3 regions of the Azospirillum sp. INR13 genome follow, and region 3 is predicted to be linked to each of the others. Evidence: predicted binding sites of a transcription regulator. Region 3 holds the regulator's gene; each other region holds the start of a gene.
The links. Region 3 encodes LexA, which represses DNA repair genes until DNA is damaged. Its sites were predicted from a motif close to ATGTTCTANTTTGGTTC; they were not measured.
Positions count from the first base shown of each region.

Region 1 (3,949 bases), on a different contig from region 3:
CCGGCGGCCGGGAGCTGACGGCCCAGCTCTATGCCCGGCGCCTTGCCAACCCGGTGCGCACGGATGGGCGCGGCGAGGCCGAGAAGAACGGGCAGGCCGACAAGAATGGGCTGGGTGTCGGCCTGATCCTGCATTTCATCGACATGACCGAGCGCAAGAGCCTGGAGGCCCAGTTCGCCCAGTCGCAGAAGATGCAGGCGGTCGGTCAGCTGGCCGGCGGCGTCGCCCACGACTTCAACAACCTGCTGACGGCGATGATCGGCTTCTGCGACCTGCTGCTGCTGCGGCACAAGCCGGGCGACCAGTCCTTCAGCGACATCATGCAGATCAAGCAGAACGCCAACCGCGCCGCCAACCTCGTGCGGCAGCTTCTGGCCTTCTCGCGCCAGCAGACCCTGCAGCCGCGCGTCATCAACGTGACCGACGTGCTGGCGGAGTTGGCGAACCTGCTGCGCCGGCTGATCGGCGAGAACATCGAGCTGAAGATGATCCATGGCCGCGACCTGGGGCTGGTCAAGGTCGACCAGAACCAGCTGGAGCAGGTCATCATCAATCTGGTGGTCAATGCCCGCGACGCCATGGCCGGCGGCGGCAAGCTGACCATCAACACCACCAACTACGTCGTCACCCAGCCCGAACGGCGGGAGCATGAGACGGTGCCGCCCGGCAGCTACGTCTCCATCGACGTGATCGACACCGGCTGCGGCATCGCGCGGGAGAATCTGCAGCGCATCTTCGAGCCGTTCTACACGACCAAGGAAGTCGGGTCGGGCACCGGGCTCGGCCTGTCGACCGTCTACGGCATCGTGCGGCAGACCGGCGGCTTCGTGCTGGTCGATTCGGCGGTGGGGGAGGGGACGACCTTCACCATCCTGCTGCCGCACCATCAGGGCGAACTGCGCCCCGTCGATACGGCGGAGCCGCGTGAGCGCCGCGGCAGCGACCTGACCGGCACCGGCACCATCCTGCTGGTCGAGGACGAGGACGCGGTGCGCGTCTTCTCCGCCCGCGCCCTCCGCAACAAGGGCTACCAAGTTCTGGAGGCCAAGAACGGAGAGGCGGCGCTGCAGCAGATCGAGACCAACGGCGCGTCCATCGACCTGCTGATCACCGACGTGGTGATGCCCCAGATGGACGGTCCGACACTGGCCCGCCATGTCCGCAAGCTGCGCCCTGAGATGCGGGTGATCTTCATCTCCGGCTATGCCGAGGACCGTCTGGGCGAGATCGACGGCGTCGAAGTCGCCCATTTCCTGCCCAAACCCTTCTCGCTGAAGCAGCTGGCCTCCAAGGTGAAGGAGGTCATCCGCGACGCGCGGTGAGGGACCTGAAGCGCCTCCAGGAACCGCCTCCAGGAACCGCCTCCAGGAACCGCCTGGGCACACCCCGTAAGATAGGAACGCACCGGAAACATCAGCCCTTGCAAAAGAGAACGAAGAGAGTACATTCAGCTTCGTTGCAAGAGCGCCGACCGTGTGTTCTAAGAGAGGGGTACCGGGCATGTCGTCCGCACAGCTTCGTTTGGTCGAGAAGGATTCCATGGACAAGCAGAAGGCGCTCGATGCCGCCCTGAGCCAGATCGAACGCGCGTTCGGCAAGGGCTCGATCATGAAGCTTGGCGCCCGTGAGAACTTGGTCGAGACGGAGGTCATTTCCACCGGCTCCCTGGGTCTCGATATCGCGCTGGGCATCGGCGGCCTGCCGAAGGGCCGCATCATCGAAATCTACGGGCCGGAAAGCTCGGGCAAGACCACGCTGGCGCTGCATGCCATCGCCCAGGCCCAGAAGGCCGGCGGCACCTGCGCCTTCGTCGACGCCGAACACGCGCTGGATCCGTCCTATGCCCGCAAGCTGGGCGTCAACATCGACGAACTCCTGATCTCCCAGCCGGATGCCGGCGAACAGGCGCTGGAGATCGCCGACACGCTGGTGCGCTCCGGCGCCATCGACGTGCTGGTGGTCGACTCGGTCGCCGCGCTGGTGCCGCGCGCCGAGTTGGAAGGCGAGATGGGCGACAGCCATGTCGGCCTGCACGCCCGCCTGATGAGCCAGGCGCTGCGCAAGCTGACCGGTTCCATCTCAAAGTCGAACTGCCTGGTGATCTTCATCAACCAGATCCGCCTGAAGATCGGCGTGATGTTCGGCAACCCGGAAACGACGACCGGCGGCAATGCGCTGAAGTTCTACGCCTCCGTGCGTCTCGACATCCGCCGCATCGGCGCGATCAAGGACCGCGACACCGTCGTCGGCAACCAGACCCGCGTCAAGGTGGTGAAGAACAAGATGGCCCCGCCGTTCCGCGTGGTCGAGTTCGACATCATGTACGGCGAAGGCGTGTCGAAGGTCGGCGAGCTGCTCGACCTCGGCATCCAGGCCGGTGTGGTCGACAAGTCGGGTGCGTGGTTCAGCTATGACGGCACCCGCATCGGCCAGGGCCGCGAGAACGCCAAGACCTACCTGCGCAACAACCCCGAGATGGCCGATGCGATCGAGGCCAAGATCCGCGGCAACGCCGGTCTGGTCGCCGACGCCATGATGGGAACCCCGGAAGCCGATGGCGAAGCCTCCACTCCGGAGTGACGACAGCGGATGTCGGATGAAAGGCCCCGCCTCCCGAAAGGAAGGCGGGGCCTTTTTGCTTTGGAGATGTCGGCTTCGATGCCCCACCTCAATCCTCCCCCGCTCTCGGCCGGCCGAAGGTCGGTCTGGTCAAGAGAGGGGACTACCGCCGCCATGCAAGCTCCCCCCTCTCCCGCCGAGGGCGAGGGAAGGGGCCACCGCGACACCCTACCGCCGCAGATCCCTGTCCAGATTCGGCTCCGCCAGATCGCCGCTCAGGCGGGCGCGGTAGACCTGGACGGCTTCCAGCACGCGCTGGACGTAGTTACGGGTCTCCGAGATCGGGATCAGCTCGATCCAGTCGACCACGTCCACCGCCTCGGTCCGCGGATCGCCGTAGGTCTGCAGCCACTGGCGCACCCGGTTCGGCCCCGCGTTGTAGCCGGCGATCGCCAGCACCCACGATCCGTTGAAGCGGTCGATCAGCTCCGACAGATAGGCCGAGCCCAGCGTGACGTTGTAGCCGGGATCCGAGGTCAGCCGGGCTTGCGTGTGCTTCAGGCCCAGCTTGCCCGCCACCAGCTGCGCCGTGGACGGCATCAGCTGCATCAGGCCGCGGGCGCCGGCCGACGAGACGATGGTGGGGTTGAAGGTGCTCTCCTGCCGGATGATGCCGTGGACCAGCGCCAGTTCCGGCGCCGCCGGCCGGGCGTCGATCATCGGATAGCCGGCCTCGACCAGGAATACCTCGTTCTGCGCGGCGTCCTTGGCGGCGGCGACGGCGAGATCGCGGCGGCCGACCTCACTCGCCAGCCGGGCGGCCAGCACGTAGTCGGCGGGGGACTTTGCATCCAGGCTGATGCGGCGGACGAAGCTGCCCAGCCGGTCGTCGGTGCTGCCGCCGATCTCCGCCAGCAGGCGGGCGACGCGCACCACCTCGCGCCGGTTGAAGGCGGAGGTGTCGGCGCTCGACACCGCCGGCGGCGTCGGCAGGGTCACCGCACCGTTGGAGACATGGCGGAAAGCCAGCTGGCCGTAGAAGGTGGTGGGGTAGGTCGCGGCCTTGGCGTACCAGTCGCGGGCCGGTTCCGTCTGCCCCAGCGCCTCCGCCGCCCGGCCGCACCAGTAGGCGCCCCGCGCCTTGCTGATGGGGGCCGAGACGGAGCGGTAGAGCTTGTGGAAATGGGCGAAGGCCTCCGAGGGCTTGTCGAGGAAGCGCAGCGCCAGGAAGCCCGACAGGAACTCGGCGTCGGCGAAGGCGCTGCCCTCGGTCATGCCATGGGTACGGACCAAGCGGTAGGCGAGGTTGAAGTCGCCGCGCTCCATTGCCCGGCGGGCCAGCAGATGGCGCTCCGGCCACCATGCCTGCGGACGGCCGAGGTCGGTGCCG
Region 1 is NZ_VUOI01000022.1:36,358-40,306, reverse strand. Features, by position in the region: gene F1643_RS15700 (ATP-binding protein) at 1-1,322, shown strand, start outside; gene recA (recombinase RecA) at 1,501-2,580, shown strand; gene F1643_RS15690 (lytic transglycosylase domain-containing protein) at 2,788-3,949, opposite strand, start outside.
Region 1: the regulator LexA is predicted to act here: its motif matches at 1,431-1,447, upstream of recA (recombinase RecA).

Region 2 (3,949 bases), on a different contig from region 3:
TCGGCGGTGGCGTCGCCCTTCAGCCGGTCACGCTTGTCGTCCTCCAGATTGATGCGGGCGTCGGGTGGGAGCTTCAGCTCCTTGGCCAGCGTCTTGAAGGTCAGATCGCCCTTACGGCACAGCCGGTCAAAGAAGCGGTCCGAAGTCGGCCGGCGACAGCCCCTCCTCCCCCTGCCGGACGATGCGCAGATTGTGCAGTTCATGCAGGATGCGGAACCGTTGGGCGATGGGCAGCGCCCAATGCGCCCGCTCCTCCTCCGGATAGAGGGTGCATTTGCCGGGCTTCACCGGCTTCAACGGGCGCTGGTGGAAGATGACGCTCTCGATCCGGTCCCACTGTTCGGCGGTGACGCCGGGATGATGCGGCGCCTGGGCGGCGCGGATCGCCTGGAATTCCTCATGGACCAGCGCACGCTCCGGATAAAAGCTGTAGGTCGCCCTGGCCCCCGTGCCGGTCAGCCTTGCCCTTACTGGCTGGCGGGTGGCATGGCGGGCGGCAAGCCACTGGCCGAGTGTGCCGGCGCCGCTGGCGGCCAGCTCGGCCTTCAGAGCGGAAATGCCGGTCTTGACCTTGCCCGCCTCGTTCTCATCCCCGGCCGCCTTGCGGTTGCTCTTGAAGCCGCGGCGCTGGTTCAGGTGAAAAAGGGCACGGCCGAGCTGGTGGGGCCGGCAGCGGGCCGGCGACCGCCGCCGCGCGCAGCTCGTAGGGGTCCAGCCCCTCCAATGCCTTGCGCGCCTGCAGGTCTTCCGGCATCAGGGCGGCGGCGACCAGGGCGTTCATCAGAGCCTTGCGCCGGCGCAGATAGCGATCGCGGCGCCGGCGCATCGACCGAGCTAAGCGCCTATCGGCCGCCAAAGATTGCTGTGACTTCGGATCCCGGCCATCGGGGAAGATGCGAACGCCCATGCGGCGCACCCCGCAGGGCCTGCCATCCCCGTTCAGATCCAGCAGACAGAACCCAATACTGTTGGTGCCGAGATCCAGGGCGAGGCGATAGCGGAGACGCTTGGACACGAAGGAATTCCTCCCGCACATGATGCGAATGGGAAAGGAGCATTCGCACCTGAAGTGCGGAATTGTCTAAGCGCACCCCGCCCGTGTCCAGAAGCAAAAAGGTCTCAACTGGATTGACGATCGCGAAATCCCGTGAGATGCTCTTCGCGGAAAGACAATCACCTTGCTTAGCCGCTGGGGGATCGGGGTCCTTCCGTTAACACGTCGCAAGGGTTTCCCCTTTGTGGCACAAGATGTGCGGCGGGCTTCGGCCCGCCGCGTTCTTTTTGGCTTGATGCCAAAGCTCTGATACCCAAGCTCTGCTCCAGCTTGCAACCGCTCCGCTGTTCTGGACGACAGTGCCTTCTTGGAAAACAACTGTTCTTCATTGGCCTCGGGCCGACCTGTCCAGACGCTCTCTTCGGGGCCGCAATTCTGACCGTCGACCGCTATCGGAATGGATTTCCATATGGGGACCCATCCAGCCTGGTGTGTCTCGCTAGCTCGTAGCAAGGGCTGGACGGGCAAGGAGCGAAAAACCAGAGCTTGACAGTGCTCCTGTTTTTGGCGAACAAAAAGGGAACATAATCCTTCCCTTTCTGTCTCAAGAGACATGCATCCTGAGCCGCGCCCTAGTACCGCCCTACAAGACCTGCGCAACCGCATCCACCAGCTGGAGATTGGCGGGCGGCGCGCCATGCGCGTGCTACCCTTCGGGATCAGCGAGGTCGACGATCGGCTGCCAGGTGGCGGGCTGGCGTTGGGAGCCGTCCACGAGGTGGCCGAGGGCGGTGACCTGGGCGTGATCCACGCCGCGGCGGCCACTCTGTTCGCCGCGGGCATCCTGGCCAGAATGACCGGGCCGGTGCTCTGGTGCCTGCGGGCGTCGGACCTGTACGCCCCGGCGCTCTCCCAAGTCGGGCTGGATCCGAACCGGGTCATTTATGCAGAGGCACCCGATGAAAGGACGCTGCCTCTGCTGGTGGAGGAGGGGCTGCGCCACCGCGGACTGGCGGCCGTGGTAAGGTGAACTGGCCAAGCTCCCCATGGTGGCGTCCAGACGCATGCAGATCGCCGCCGAACACTCCGGCGTCACAGCCATCATCCTGCGCCGGTGGCGCAGCCCGGCCGCGGCTGCCGCCGAGATCGGCCAGCCGACGGCTGCCGTCACCCGTTGGCGCGTTTCAGCCCTGCCGTCCAGCCCACTGCCAGCGCCGGGGATAGGCCGCAGGCGATGGCGGGTGGAACTGGTGCGGTGTCGTGGGGGCGTGGCGGGTGAGTGGGACATTGAGGGCTGCGATGAAGAGGGTCGTCTCGGTCTACCTGCCCACTTGGCCGACGGATCGGCTTCGCGTCAGGGCACGCTCATCGAAGGAACGGCACGAGCGGTCGGGCTCCGGTTCGGCACTTGAGGCCGACGAGCCGCCCGGCACACCCTTCGTCGTCGCGTCGACCGGCGCGCAGCGCGTCATCACCGCGGTGGACGTCGCCGCGCATCGGCCGAACGTCGGGAGCCGCCGGACATCGACGTCGATTTCGAGCACGATCGCCGAGAGATCGTCATCCAGTGGAATCTACGAGACTTACGGCCGTCACCCGCGCCGCCCTGACGGCGGTGGTCACCCGGTACCGGGCGCGCGGCGCCATCCGCGACGTTGGCAAGGTGCTCGGGCTCACCGAGGACGTCACAGCGGCACTGGCAGGGCAGATTTGGGCTTGGTCGGATGAGGGTGTCGAGGAGCAGCACGCGAAGGAGCTGAGCCTAAACCTGGAGGACCGGCGTCTGCGTCTGACTCTGGAGCTTGCTCAACAGCTGATGGGCACGCCCCGGCACCTGTCTCAGCACCCGGGCGGCTTCGTCCTCACGCAGCACCGGCTGGACGAGCTGGTGCCGATCGAGCCCGCCGCCATGGAGGACCGGCAGGTCATCGAGTGGGATAAGGACGACATCGACCTCCTCCGCATCATGAAGGTCGACATTCTGGCGCTGGGGATGCTCGGCTGCATGCGCTGGGCCTTCGAGCTGCTGGAGGAGCACAAGGGCATCCGCATGGACTTGGCGGGCATTCCAGCTGAGGACCCGTCGACCTACGCGATGATCAGGAAGGCCGACACACTGGGCGTCTTCCAGATCGAAAGCCGCGCCCAGATGGCCATTGCTGCCGCGGATCAAGCCGCGGACCTTCTACGACTTGGTCATCCAGGTGGCGATCGTCCGGCCCGGTCCGATCCAGGGCGGACATGGTGCACCCCTACCTGCGCGCCGCGAGGGGCTGGAGCCGGTGGACTATCCCACGCCCGAGCTCAAAGCGGTCCTGGGATCGACGCTTGGCGTTCCGCTCTTCCAGGAGCAGGCGATGCGAGGGCCATCGAATGCGCCGGCTTCACGGCCCGGCGAGGCCGACCAATTACGCAAGTCGATGGCGACATTCAAGGTCACGGGCGGGGTCAGCAAATTTTCGAGCAAGCTGGTCGACGGCATGGTGGCGCGCGGCTACAGCCGGGAGTTTGCCGAGGGTACCTTCAAGCAGTTGGAGGGGTTCGGGTCCTATGGTTTCCCGGAAAGCCACGCAGCGAGCTTCGCGCTGATCGCCTATGCCAGCAGCTGGATGAAGTGCCACCATCCCGAAATCTTCACCTGCGCCCTGCTGAACGCTCAGCCCATGGGCTTCTATGCGCCGGCGCAGATCGTTCGGGACGCGCGCGACCACGGCGTCGAGGTCCGGCCGGTCGACGTCAACGCTTCACGTTGGGACTGCACGTTGGAGCCGGCGGGGCAGGGCAGGCTGGCGGTCCGCCTCGGACTCCGGCTGGTGAGAGGGTTGGCCAACGCCGCCGGCGCTGGATCGTCGCCGCCCGCGAGGACCGTCCCTATGGCGACGTTGAGGACCTATGGCGCCGGGCGGGTGTGCCGGTCGCGGCACTACGCCAACTGGCGGCCGCCGATGGCTTCGC
Region 2 is NZ_VUOI01000049.1:149,484-153,432, forward strand. Features, by position in the region: gene F1643_RS21475 (hypothetical protein) at 1-203, opposite strand, end outside; gene F1643_RS25205 (hypothetical protein) at 127-636, opposite strand; gene F1643_RS21485 (hypothetical protein) at 587-1,015, opposite strand; gene F1643_RS24205 (ImuA family protein) at 1,698-2,024, shown strand; gene F1643_RS25210 (hypothetical protein) at 2,518-2,604, shown strand; partial or broken gene dnaE2 (error-prone DNA polymerase) at 2,610-3,089, shown strand; partial or broken gene F1643_RS25220 (hypothetical protein) at 3,199-3,949, shown strand, end outside.
Region 2: the regulator LexA is predicted to act here: its motif matches at 1,564-1,580, upstream of F1643_RS24205 (ImuA family protein).

Region 3 (3,949 bases):
GTGGCGTTGCGCTGCTTCTGGTCCTGCGGCGCTGGTTCGCGCTGTTCGGTGCGGCAACGGCGCTGCTGATGGTCGCGGCCGGGTTCCTGGTGGCGCAGGAGCATAGCGCACGGGTGGCGGCGCCGGTGCTGACCCGCGTCATCACCGGGGCCACCGTCACCGGCCGCGTGATGGCGGTGGAGCGGCGGCCGGGTGCCGTCCGCGTCACTCTGCGGGGCCCGGTTGTCAGCCGGTTGCCGCCTGAACGGACACCGGTCGCGCTGCGCATCCGCCTGTCGGATCGCCATGCCGCGCCGGAACCCGGATCGGTGATCAGCCTGCGCGCCACGTTGCTGCCGCCCCAGGCGCCGGCCGAGCCGGGGGCCTTCGACTTTCAGCGGCGGGCCTGGTTCATGGGGCTGGGCGGCACCGGCTACGCCACCGGTGCGGCGGAGGTGGTGGAGGCGCCACCGGTCACGGGCTGGCGCGTGGTGACGGTGGCGTTCGAGCAGGCGCGCGGTGCGATCGCAGAACGGGTAGCTTCGGCCATTGCCGATCCCGTTGAGGCGAGCGTCACCACGGCACTGCTGAACGGGGAACAGTTCGGCATCCCGGACGGGACACTGGAGGATTTCCGCAACAGCGGGCTGGCGCACCTGCTGTCGATTTCCGGCCTGCATGTGGGCATCGCCGCCGGCATCCTGTTCTATGTCGTCAGGGCCTTGCTCGCGCTGGTGCCCTATGTCGCCCTGCGCTGGCCGATCAAGAAGATCGCGGCGCTGTTCGGCATCCTGTCGGCGCTCGCCTATACGCTTCTGGTCGGTGCACCGCTGCCGACGGTGCGGTCGGTGCTGATGACCGGCATGGTGATGGGGGCGATCATGCTGGACCGTCACCCTCTGAGCATGCGGCTGGTCGCCTTTGCCGGGCTGGTGACCATCGCCATGGATCCGGAGGGGATGCTAGGCCCCAGTTTCCAGATGTCCTTCGCGGCGGTGGTGGCGCTGATCGCCGCCTTCGAGCGCGGCAGTCCGCGGCTGGCGGAATGGCGCAGCGAGGCGGGGTGGTTTCTGCGCGGCCTGCTCTATGTCGGCGGCATTCTGCTGACCAGTGTGGTGGCGACGCTGGCGACACTGCCGTTCGCACTCTTCCACTTCCAGCAGATCGCCTTCTATGGCGTGCTGTCCAACCTGATCGCCATTCCGATCACATCCTTCTGGGTCATGCCGTGGAGCTTGATCGCCTACGCCCTGATGCCCTTCAGGCTGGAGGCGCCGGCGCTGATCGCGATGAACTGGGGCGATCGGGCGGTGATCTGGACCGCGGAGTTCTTCGGCCGTCTTCCCGGGGCCTCCCTGACCATGCCGGCGATGCCGGTGGAGGGGTTCGCAGCGCTGGTGCTGGGCGGCATCTGGCTGTGCGTCTGGACCCGGCGGTGGCGCTGGCTGGGGCTGCTGCCGGTTCTGGCAGGGCTGGCTTCGCCGGCACTGGTCACGCGGCCGGACGTGCTGGTCGCGGGGGACGGGACGGTGATGGCGGTGCGGATGCCGGACGGTCGCATCAGCGCTTCGGGCAAGACTGGGGGCCGGGTGATCGAGACATGGCGGGAGCGCGATGGCGAGCGATCGGCTGTCGATCCGTGGCCTGCTGCAGGGGGATGGAGCGAGGGGGAGCGGTCGCTGAGCTGCGATGCGCTGGGGTGTCTGTACCGGGTCAAGGGGAGGACTGTCGCCCTCCCGCGACTGCCGGATGCGCTGGACGAGGATTGCGGGGCGGCCGATGCGGTGGTGACGGCGGCAGTGGCGCGGGGATGCCGGGCCGGGGTCGTGATCGACCGCTGGGCGCTGCGGCACGAGGGGGCGCATGCGCTGTGGATGACGGCGGAGAAGATAGAGGTGGAGACGGTGCGGGGGATCAGGGGGGAGCGGCCTTGGACTGGGGGGAGGATGAGGGAAGCTACACCACCCCCTCCCTAACCCTCCCCCGCTGGGCGGGAGAGGGAACTCCGCTGCTCTGCCGCTCACGCCCTCTCCCGCGGATCGGACGGGCCTTTGGCCGGCCGAGGGCGGGGGAGGGGCGGGGAGCGGGCAACAGGGACTCAGTACTTGCGGACCAGACCGACCAGCTTGCCCTGCACGCGGATGCGGTCGGCGCCGAAGATGCGGGTTTCATAGGCGGCGTTGGCGGGCTCCAGGGCGATGGTGTTGCCCTTGCGGCGCAGGCGCTTCAGCGTCACTTCGCCCTCGTCGACCAGGGCCACGACGATGGTGCCGTTCTCCGCCGCATCGCAGCGCTGGATGATGATGGTGTCGTGATCGAGGATGCCGGCCTCCACCATCGAATCGCCGGAGACCTCCAGCGCGTAATGGTCGCCGGCGGTCAACATCGAGGCGGGGATGTCGACGAAGGCGCTGTTGTCGCGCAACGCTTCGATCGGCGTGCCGGCAGCGATGCGGCCATAGAGCGGGAGCTGCACCGTCTCGTTCGCGGCGGCCGGGGTGGGGGCGGGCGGAGCGGTGTCGCGGCCGGCGAAGGCGAAGTCGCCCTTGATGACGTTGGGTTGGAATTTCGGCTTGGGTGCGGTGCGGGAACGGGCGGCGTCCAGCCCTTCGGGCAGGCGGAGAACCTCCAGCGCGCGGGCGCGGTGGGGCAGGCGGCGGATGAAGCCGCGTTCCTCGAGACCGGTGATGAGACGGTGGATGCCCGACTTGGACTTCAGCCCCAGGGCGTCCTTCATCTCGTCGAACGACGGCGAGACTCCGCCCTGGCCGAGCCGTTCGTGGATGAACAGCAGCAATTCGTGCTGCTTGCGCGTGAGCATGGATGCCTCCCGGCCGTCGCCAGACTGAAGATGGAACAAAAACTAAACGTTGCTCCATGTTCTAGTTTGGTTCCTGCCGCGCGTCAAGCCCTCCATCGGCTTCTTTTAGAACTTGTGTGGAACATTCGGAACGCCGTGAAACAGTTTTCCGGGTGATGTTCAACTGTTCAATCCGCCGTCCAAACGCTGTGCTCAAGTCTAGATGCTGAGCGCTCCATCGGCCAGGGGAAGCACGGTCACCATGGCGCCGGCCGGCTCCGGGTCGGCGTCGGGCCGGCGCGGGATGAGGCAATCGGCCTGGGCATAGAGCGAGGTGATGGCGCTGTCCTGCCGGGCGAAGGGCGTGACGGTCAGGACCCCATCGGGGCCGGCAGCCAGGGTGGCGCGCAGGTACTCCTCGCGCCGGTCGTTCGCCTTCAGCGCGGTGGTCAGACGGGCGCGCAGCGGCGGCCGGTCGTCTTCGGGCGGCAATCCCTGCAGCACGCGCAGAACCGGGCGCAGGAACAGGACGGCGGTGACGCCGGTGGACACCGGATTGCCGGGCAGACCCAGCAGCGGCACCCCGCCGGCGCGGCCGAACATCAGTGCCTTGCCCGGCCGCATCGCCACCGTCTGAACCTCCAGCGCCACCCCTCGGTCGGCCAGCACGTCGCGCACCAGGTCGTAGTCGCCATGGGCGGCACCGCCGGTGGTGACCAGCAGGTCGCAGCCGGCGGCGCCCTTCGCCATGGCGGCGACGCTGTCGGCCGTGTCCTTGGCGACGCCCAGATTGTGGGCGAGCCCGCCCTGGGCGGCGACGAGCGCGCAGAGGCCGAGCGCGTTGGTGCTGACGATCTGGCTCGGCCCCAGCGGATCGCCGGGCAGGGCGATCTCGTCCCCGGTGGCGAGGATGGCGATGCGCGGCCGGCGGTGGACCGAAAGCCAAGGTACATTCCCACCGGCGGCCAGCGCGATGTCGCGGGCGGTCAAACGGCGGCCCTTCGGCAGAAGTTCCTCACCAAGAGTGAAGTCGAAGCCGGCCTGACGGACGAACCGTCCGGCGGCTACGGCCCGGCCGATCCGAACCGTCGCGTCGTCGGCGCTGCAATCCTCCTGCATCACCACGGCGTCGGCGCCATCGGGCAGGGGGGCACCGGTGAAGATGCGCAC
Region 3 is NZ_VUOI01000044.1:6,976-10,924, forward strand. Features, by position in the region: gene F1643_RS20150 (ComEC/Rec2 family competence protein) at 1-1,955, shown strand, start outside; gene lexA (transcriptional repressor LexA) at 2,078-2,800, opposite strand; gene glp (gephyrin-like molybdotransferase Glp) at 2,999-3,949, opposite strand, start outside.